DNA from 4 places in the Pseudomonas sp. PDM24 genome. Region 1 is predicted to be linked to each of the others. Evidence: predicted binding sites of a transcription regulator. Region 1 holds the regulator's gene; each other region holds the start of a gene.
What was found. The regulator sigma-54, encoded in region 1, starts transcription at its own class of promoters, with help from an activator protein. The targets are predictions, from matches to a motif close to ANTGGCATNNANNTTGCTNT.
Positions count from the first base shown of each region.

Region 2: a site for sigma-54 is predicted at 652-671, ahead of KW837_RS02050 (CmpA/NrtA family ABC transporter substrate-binding protein). Genes of this name have one in related genera too.
Region 3: a site for sigma-54 is predicted at 1,236-1,255, ahead of KW837_RS07340 (CmpA/NrtA family ABC transporter substrate-binding protein). Genes of this name have one in related genera too.
Region 4: a site for sigma-54 is predicted at 1,113-1,132, ahead of KW837_RS00510 (flagellar basal body rod protein FlgF). Genes of this name have one in related genera too.

Region 1 covers NZ_JAHUWR010000007.1:213,413-215,580, forward strand. Annotated here, with positions in the region: gene ptsN (PTS IIA-like nitrogen regulatory protein PtsN) at 1-105, opposite strand, end outside; gene hpf (ribosome hibernation-promoting factor, HPF/YfiA family) at 118-426, opposite strand; gene KW837_RS22680 (RNA polymerase factor sigma-54) at 506-1,999, opposite strand.
Region 2 covers NZ_JAHUWR010000001.1:427,019-429,186, reverse strand. Annotated here, with positions in the region: gene KW837_RS02055 (quinone-dependent dihydroorotate dehydrogenase) at 1-562, opposite strand, end outside; gene KW837_RS02050 (CmpA/NrtA family ABC transporter substrate-binding protein) at 793-2,004, shown strand; gene KW837_RS02045 (ANTAR domain-containing response regulator) at 2,020-2,168, shown strand, end outside.
Region 3 covers NZ_JAHUWR010000001.1:1,621,529-1,623,696, reverse strand. Annotated here, with positions in the region: gene KW837_RS07340 (CmpA/NrtA family ABC transporter substrate-binding protein) at 1-1,100, opposite strand, end outside; gene KW837_RS07335 (hypothetical protein) at 1,458-2,105, opposite strand; gene KW837_RS29025 (methyl-accepting chemotaxis protein) at 2,102-2,168, opposite strand, start outside.
Region 4 covers NZ_JAHUWR010000001.1:108,128-110,295, forward strand. Annotated here, with positions in the region: gene KW837_RS00505 (sigma-54-dependent phenylalanine hydroxylase transcriptional regulator PhhR) at 1-865, shown strand, start outside; gene KW837_RS00510 (flagellar basal body rod protein FlgF) at 1,187-1,927, shown strand; gene flgG (flagellar basal-body rod protein FlgG) at 1,973-2,168, shown strand, end outside.

The sequences.
Region 1 (2,168 bases):
GCGGTGGATAAGGTTGGCAATTTGCTCGAGGGCTTTCTTTTTACTGCCACCCGGCGCGTTCACTTGGGAACGGCCGGGGGTCAGGATGGTTTCTAGTCGGATCATGGATTGGGGGTGTTAACGACCGGTCGCGCCCTGGAGGAGGCTCTGGGTCTTTTCCTTATGCTTTTTAAGTTGGCGATCCAGCTTGTCGGTCAGCAGGTCGATGGCGGCATACATGTCCGTATGCTCGGCATTGGCGACCACTTCTCCGCCGGGAATATGCAGCGTGGCTTCGATCTTCTGCAGCAGTTTTTCGACGTTCATCGTGACTTGCACATTGGTGATCTTGTCGAAATGCCTCTCTAATCGGTCGAGTTTTTCGCCGATGTAGGTGCGCAGGGGTTCGGTCACTTCCAGTTGGTGTCCACTGATGTTGACTTGCATACAGCTTCTCCTTCGTTGCCAGTGCATAAAGCGGCAGGCAGAAATGCCTGCCACTGGAACGCTGTGGCCAGCCCGGCGGCTACATCAACCGCTTCCGTTCGCTGGAAGGCGCGATCCCCAGGGATTCGCGGTACTTGGCGACGGTGCGACGGGCTACCTGAATGCCTTGTGCCTCCAGTAAACCAGCGATCTTGCTGTCACTCAACGGCTTTTTCTGATTTTCCGCGGCAACCAGTTTTTTGATGATCGCGCGGATCGCCGTGGACGAGCATTCACCGCCTTCAGAGGTACTGACGTGGCTGGAAAAAAAGTATTTCAGTTCATAGATGCCCCGTGGGGTATGCATGAATTTTTGCGTGGTCACCCGTGAAATGGTCGATTCATGCATGCCGACTGCTTCGGCAATGTCATGCAGCACCAACGGCTTCATGGCTTCGTCACCGTACTCAAGAAAGCCGCGTTGATGCTCGACGATCTGGGTGGCGACTTTCATCAGGGTTTCATTGCGGCTTTGCAGGCTCTTGATGAACCAGCGAGCCTCCTGCAGCTGATTACGCATGAAGGTGTTGTCAGCGCTGGTATCGGCGCGGCGCACGAAACCGGCATATTGGGCGTTGACCCGCAGGCGTGGCACCGATTCCTGGTTCAGCTCCACCAGCCAGCGCTCGTTGTCCTTGCGCACGATCACGTCGGGAACGACGTATTCGGCTTCGGTGGACTCGATCTGTGAGCCCGGGCGCGGGTTGAGGCTCTGGACCAATTCGATGACCTGGCGCAGCTCATCTTCCTTGAGCTTCATGCGGCGCATCAGCTGGCTGTAGTCGCGGCTGCCGAGCAGGTCGATGTAATCGGTGACCAGGCGCTTGGCTTCGGCCAGCCAAGGGGTCTTGGCGGACAACTGGCGCAGTTGCAGCAGCAGGCATTCACCCAGGTTGCGGGCGCCGATGCCAGCGGGTTCGAATTGCTGGATGCGGTGCAGGACGGCTTCGATTTCGTCGAGTTCGATGTCCAGTTCCGGGTCGAACGCTTCGAGGATTTCCTCGAGGGTTTCGTCCAGGTAGCCCTGATTGTTGATGCAGTCGATCAGGGTCACGGCGATCAGGCGATCAGTGTCGGACATCGGTGCCAGGTTCAGTTGCCAGAGCAAATGGCTTTGCAGGCTTTCACCGACCGATGTGCGGGTGGTGAAGTCCCACTCGTCGTCATCGTTGCTCGGCAGGCTGCTGGCGCTGGTCTGGTAGACATCCTCCCAGGCTGTGTCGACGGGCAATTCGTTGGGGATGCGCTCGTTCCAGTCGCCTTCCTCAAGGTTGTCCACCGTCGGGGCGGTTTCCTGGTAGGAGGGTTCCTGAATGTCGGCGTTGGGTTTCTGTTCGGCGCTATCGGCCAAGGGGTCGGCGTTATCGAAGTCGTCGCCTTCTTCCTGGCGTTCGAGCATCGGATTGGACTCCAGAGCCTCCTGGATTTCCTGTTGCAGGTCCAGGGTCGACAATTGGAGCAGGCGGATGGCCTGTTGCAGCTGCGGTGTCATCGTCAGCTGCTGGCCCATTCTCAAGACTAGCGATGGTTTCATGGCAGGGGCTTAACACCTTATTCGCCGGCGCACATGCGCCATCCACTACAGGGCGCCGAAGCGCCAAACATAAGCAAATTATATGCCCGAAACTGAAGTGTTTGCCTAGAGCGCTGTAACAATAAAAAGTTATTGATTTTTTATTGAAGTAAGCGCTCCCTCGGCGACC
Region 2 (2,168 bases), on a different contig from region 1:
AATCGCCGAATTGCAGGCTGCGCAGGCCCGGGGTGTTCGGCGAACTGACGTTGACCGTCACGTAGCTGGCGTGGGCATAGACCTTGTCCAGGCAGATCAGGTAGTCATCGACCGCACGCTCAACCGGCGTATCGAAATTTTTGCCGATGTTGATGCCCAGCACGCCCTTGTATTTGGCCGCCGCCACGCGAGCGAGCAAGTGATCGACGCCGAGGTTGTTGAAGCCCATGCGGTTGATGATCGCCTCGGCGTCCGGCAAGCGGAAAATCCGTGGTTTCGGGTTGCCCGGTTGCGGACGCGGCGTGATGGTGCCGATTTCGACAAAACCGAAACCCAATTGGGCAAATCCATCGATCGCTGCGCCGTTTTTGTCCAAACCGGCCGCCAAACCCACCGGGTTCGGGAACTCCAGGCCCATGACCGTCACCGGCAGTTTCGCCGGCGCCTTGCACAGCAAGCCGTTAAGGCCCAAACGCCCGCCCGCGCCGATCAGGTCCAGGGACAGATCGTGGGAGGTTTCCGGGGAAAGTTTGAACAACAGCTGACGGGCCAGGGTGTACATGGGCAGGCTTGACTCGGTTGGCGATGAGAGGCGGCGATTATAGCCGTGCATCGGGTCCACAGGCGAGGCGCGCAACAAAATCAGCCAGCGATGGCATATGCCTTGCACCAATCACAGGCATCAGCACTCATGCCAACGGCGGGATGAGTGGAAGGACAATGGCGTCGTCACCCGGCTTTGCCCACGCAAAGGCCTTGGGACGACGCTTTTTTTTGGAAGGTGCGAAATCGATGAACGAACCATCAGCCGGCCCACTGGCCTGGGTCAACGGCAGCGATGCCCCGGAAAAGACTGAAATCAACCTCGGCTTCATGGCCCTGAGCGACTGCGCCTCAGTGGTGGTCGCCGCCACTCAGGGCTTTGCCCAACCCTACGGCCTGACCCTGAACCTCAAGCGCCAATCGTCCTGGGCCAACCTGCGGGACAAACTGGTCAGCGGCGAACTCGACGCCGCCCACAGCCTGTACGGCCTGATCTACGCCGTGCACCTGGGGATCGGCGGCGTAGCCTCCACCGACATGGCCGTGCTGATGGGCCTGAACCAGAACGGCCAAAGCATCAACCTTTCCCACGGCTTGCAGGCCCTGGGCGTGACCAGTCCTGAAGCACTGGACCGGCACGTGCACCAAAGTCGCCCAAAACTGACCTTCGCTCAGACTTTTCCCACGGGCACCCACGCCATGTGGCTGTATTACTGGCTCGCGAGTCAGGGCATTCATCCGTTGCAGGATGTCGACAGTGTGGTGGTGCCGCCGCCGCAAATGGTCGCGCACCTGCAAGCCGGGCGCATCGACGGTTTCTGCGTCGGCGAGCCGTGGGCGGCCAGTGCGGTGCAGCAGAATCTCGGGTTTACCATGGCCACCAGCCAGACCCTGTGGCCCGATCACCCGGAAAAAGTCCTCGGCTGCACCCGAACCTTTGTCGAGCAATACCCCAACACCGCACGGGCATTGGTGATGGCGATCCTCGAAGCCAGCCGATTCATCGAAGCCAGCCACGAAAATCGCCGCAGCACCGCGCAACTGTTGAGTGCGCCTGAGTATCTGGATGCACCGCTCGACTGCATCGAACCACGGTTGCTCGGTGACTACGCCGACGGCCTGGGTAATCGCTGGCAAGACCCACACGCCATGGGTTTTCACGGTGGTGGCGAGGTCAATTTTCCGTATTTGTCCGACGGTATGTGGTTCATGACCCAGTTTCGTCGCTGGGGTTTGTTGCGTGACGACCCGGATTACCTCGACGTGGCGCGTCAGGTCCAACAACTAGACTTATACCGTGAGGCCGCCACTGCTGTCGGTGTGCCTGCCCGGAGTCAGGAAATGCGCAGCAGTCAACTGATCGACGGCAAAATCTGGGACGGCTCGGACCCGGCCGGCTATGCCCGCAGCTTCACGCTGCACGCCATGAGCGACAACGCTCCCCTTCTCGCCAGCCGCTGACAGGAGCCTACGAATATGTTGCGTATCCTGCTGATCAATGACACTGCGAAAAAAGTCGGGCGCCTGAAGGCGGCTCTGACCGAGGCCGGGTTCGAGGTCATCGACGAGTCCGGCCTGACCATTGACCTGCCCGCGCGCGTCGAAACGGTGCGTCCGGACGTGAT
Region 3 (2,168 bases), on a different contig from region 1:
TTGAGCAGGCCCCAGCGACGGAACTGAGTGAGGAACCACATACCGTCCGACAGGTAGGGGTAGTTGACGCTGCCATCCTTGCAGAAGGACATCGCATGCTCGTCCGTCCATTGGTTGCCTGACCCGTCGTCATAGTGGCCGAGGAAGCGTTGTTCGATCACTTCGACGGGCGCATTCACGTAGGCCTTGCCGGCAATCAGTTGGGCGGTGCTTTTTTTGTTCTCTACGCTGGCCTCGATGAACCGGCTGGCGTCGAGCACCGCCATGGTCAACGCCCGGGCGGTGTTGGGGTATTGCTCGACGAAGGCACGGGTGGTGCCAAGGATTTTCTCCGGGTGATCGGGCCAGAGTTTCTGGGTGGTAACGGCGGTGAAGCCGATGTTGTCGGCAATCGCCCGGGCTCCCCAGGGCTCGCCGACACAGAAGCCGTCCATGTTGCCCACGCGCATGTTGGCGACCATCTGTGGGGGTGGCACCACGATGGTCTTCACATCGGTCAGCGGGTTGATGCCGAGGCTGGCGAGCCAGTAATTGAGCCACATGGCATGGGTGCCGGTGGGGAACGTCTGGGCGAAGGTCAGTGGCGTGCCACCTTGCTTGACCTTGGCGGCCAGTTGCTCGCCATTGGTCACGCCCGCTTGCTGCAACTGTTTGGAGAGGGTGATCGCCTGGCCGTTCTGGTTCAATCCCATGAGCATGGCCATATCTCTCTGCGGCCCGCCGATGCCCAGTTGCACGCCATAGATCAGGCCGTAGAGCACATGGGCAGCATCCAGTTCGCCGTTGAGCAGTTTGTCGCGCACGCCGGCCCAGGACGCCTCTTTGCTCGGCGTGATAGTAAGACCGTATTTTTCGCCGAAACCCTGGGTTGCCGCCACCACGACTGACGCGCAGTCGGTGAGGGGAATGAAACCGACCTTCAGTGCAGCTTTCTCCGGCGCGTCGCTGCCGGCAGCCCAGACTGCGCTACGCAGAAAGCCTGGCACGACAACATCGAGGGCGGCGATCCCGGCGACAGTACCTGCCGTCACCAGGGATTGCTTCAGAAAGGTGCGCCGGCCGGGGTGTACCGGATGTTGCGAGTCACGCTCATCAGTCATAACCACATCCTTTTTTTAGGGGCAAAAAAAAACGGCGTGCGCCAGGCTCCCTCGATAGAGGGACCTGACGGACGCCGTTGTCCGGAAAGTGCAGCACGCCGCCATTGGCGTGCCGCATAAGTCTGTTAGTCAGTAGTAGCAAAGGGCTTGCCAAGTTTATGTCCGAGTTTTTTTATGCAAAAAAAATCAATTGGTACAAAGGCTTGAAGTAGTTTTGTGATGTTTTCTAAAAAGATATCGAAGGGGGCGTAGAGCCGGGGGAGAGCGAAGCACTGATCGCTTTTTGGGCAGCTTGGGTGCGAGGTGAACTAAAACAGCTCTCCTGCGCACCGTTGCGAAGTCGAATGGAGGTAAGCCTTAGCCCAGATCCCGGCGGATGGCGTCGAGGCGCTCGTCGAGCAAGGGGGTGAGCAGGGCGTAGCACTGCGCTGGGGAGATGGACACTGTCGTTGTACCGATCAGGCAGCGTTGCAGTCGTTCGAGAGCGTTGTGCAGCGAGCGGGGGGCATGCCTGAGCAAGCGCTCGTGCAGGTACTGCAATTGAACAAGCATTTGCAGTGGGCAATTCTGATGGGCGGCGGCGCGCACCGACAGGCCGCGCAGCCGCCCCAGGTCTTCCAGCTCCCAACAGCGCTCGGCGATGCTCGGGGGCTGCAGATTAAGCGCGCAGCGCCGCAGTTCGAGGTTCTGGATGGCGCCGAGCAAGTCTTGCAGCAACCGGCAATGGCCCTCGAAATCCGCAGGTTCGCGGCGTAATGCGTTCCAGGCCTGGCACTGTGCGCTATACGGCCATTCTTTCCAGCGTTGGTCGAGCGAATGACCCAGTGCCTGGCAACGTTGCTGTGCCTCGCGGGAGGTCTGTCCGCCGAGACCGCGATGCTGCTGCAGACCTTGCAACAGGTCGAGACCCAGCAAAAGCATCTGTCTGAGTCCCGCGTCGTTGTGTGGCAGACGGGTTCGTCGGGATTGCCCACCATCGAGTGCGGCGGCGAATTGTAGGTTCATGGGCGGTTTCCGACGGTGAGCTGGTTGAGATAATGGGTCAGGTCGTGCAGCGCATGGGTCCGC
Region 4 (2,168 bases), on a different contig from region 1:
GATAGAAGGCGAAACCGGCACCGGCAAAGAGTTGTTGGCGCGGGCCTGTCACTTGGCGAGCCCGCGTGGGCAGTCACCGTTGATGGCGCTCAACTGTGCCGGTCTGCCGGAGTCCATGGCCGAGACCGAATTGTTCGGCTACGGTCCCGGCGCCTTCGAAGGCGCACGGGCCGAAGGCAAGCTCGGGCTGTTGGAGCTGACGGCGGGCGGTACGTTGTTTCTCGACGGCGTCGGCGAAATGAGCCCGCGCTTGCAGGTGAAATTGCTGCGCTTTCTGCAGGATGGTTGCTTCCGTCGTGTCGGCAGCGATGAAGAGGTCTATCTGGATGTGCGGGTGATCTGCGCAACGCAAGTGGATTTGTCCGAGCTGTGCGCTCGCGGTGAGTTTCGCCAGGATTTGTACCACCGTTTGAACGTGCTCTCGCTGCACATCCCGCCGCTACGCGAATGCCTCGACGGACTGGCGCCGCTGGTGGAGCACTTCCTCGATCAGGCCAGTCGGCAGATCGGTTGCCCTTTGCCGAAACTGGCGCCAGCGGCCATGGAACGGCTCAGTCATTATCATTGGCCGGGTAACGTGCGGCAGTTGGAAAACGTACTGTTCCAGGCCGTTTCCCTGTGCGACGGCGGCACCGTCAAAGCCGAGCATATTCGCCTGCCGGACTACGGCGTGCGTCAGCCGCTTGGCGATTTTTCCCTTGAGGGTGGTTTGGACGAGATTGTCGGGCGCTTTGAGAAAGCGGTGCTGGAGCGTTTGTATTCCGAGCATCCGAGCAGTCGGCAACTGGGCAAGCGGTTGGGGGTGTCGCATACCACCATTGCCAATAAGTTGCGTGAGTATGAGGTCGGCAAGACTGAGTCTTAGCCGATAGCTATTTTTGCCTGTGATGGACCCTTCGCGAGCAAGCCCGCTCCCACATTTGATCGAGTCGAACACAAATTAAATGTGGGAGCGGGCTTGCTCGCGAAGGCGGTAGTCCAGTCAACCTCAAGGTCAACCGTTGCCACCTACCGGCATAACACCGCCGGTTTTTCGTCTTCGATACATTCCCCCAATCCCCTCTGAATCCCTCAAGTCCTTTGTTTGCCGGGCCCTGCGCCGCCAGAAAAAAGTTGGTCTGCAAATTGCTTATGGCTCAGCAGTACAGCGGTGGGCGGCAAACGTCCGGCATGCAGAGGAAAGAGTGTGGACAAGTACCTTTATGTGGCAATGACCGGCGCCAGCCAGAATGCACTGGCGCAGAAGGCTCATGCCAACAACCTGGCGAACATCTCTACCAACGGTTTTCAGAAGGACCTGGAACAGGCTCGTTCGATGCCGGTGTTTGGTGACAGCTTTCCGGCGCGTGCGTTTGCCATGAGCGAACGTCCGGCCACCGACTTCTCTCCTGGCTCGCTGGTAGAAACCGGTCGCGACCTCGATGTCGCGGTGCAGGGCAACGGCTGGATCGCCGTGCAGAACCCCGATGGCGGTGAAAGCTACGTGCGCACCGGCAGCTTGAACGTTGACGCCCTGGGCGTGCTGCGTGCCGGCAACGGTATGCCGGTGGTAGGCAATGGCGGGCCGATTGCCGTGCCGCCCGAGCAGCAAATCGAAGTCGGCGAAGACGGCACCATCAGCATCCGTGCGATGGGTGAAGGCCCTCGCGTGATGGCCGAAGTCGACCGCATCAAACTGGTCAACCCGGACTTCAAGAACATGACCAAAGGCCTGGACGGTTCGATCCACACCAAGGACGGCAAGCCGGCGCAGGCCGATGCCAACGTCAAACTGGTGTCCGGGTTCCTTGAGTCGAGCAACGTCAATGCCGTGGAAGAAATGACTTCGGTGCTGGCGCTGGCCAAGCAGTTCGAGCTGCACATCAAGATGATGAACACCGCCAAAGACGATGACCAGGCCATGGCTCGGGTCTTGCAGATCAGCTAATTATCAGAACGTCGCGCCGTAAAACAGGCGCACGAGGAGAATCGAATGCTTCCGGCTCTATGGGTTGCCAAAACAGGTCTGTCCGCCCAGGACACCAACCTCACCACCATTTCCAACAACCTGGCGAACGTATCGACCACGGGTTTCAAACGTGACCGCGCCGAGTTCCAGGACTTGCTGTATCAGATCAAACGCCAGCCAGGCGCCCAGTCGACCCAGGACAGCGAATTGCCGTCGGGTC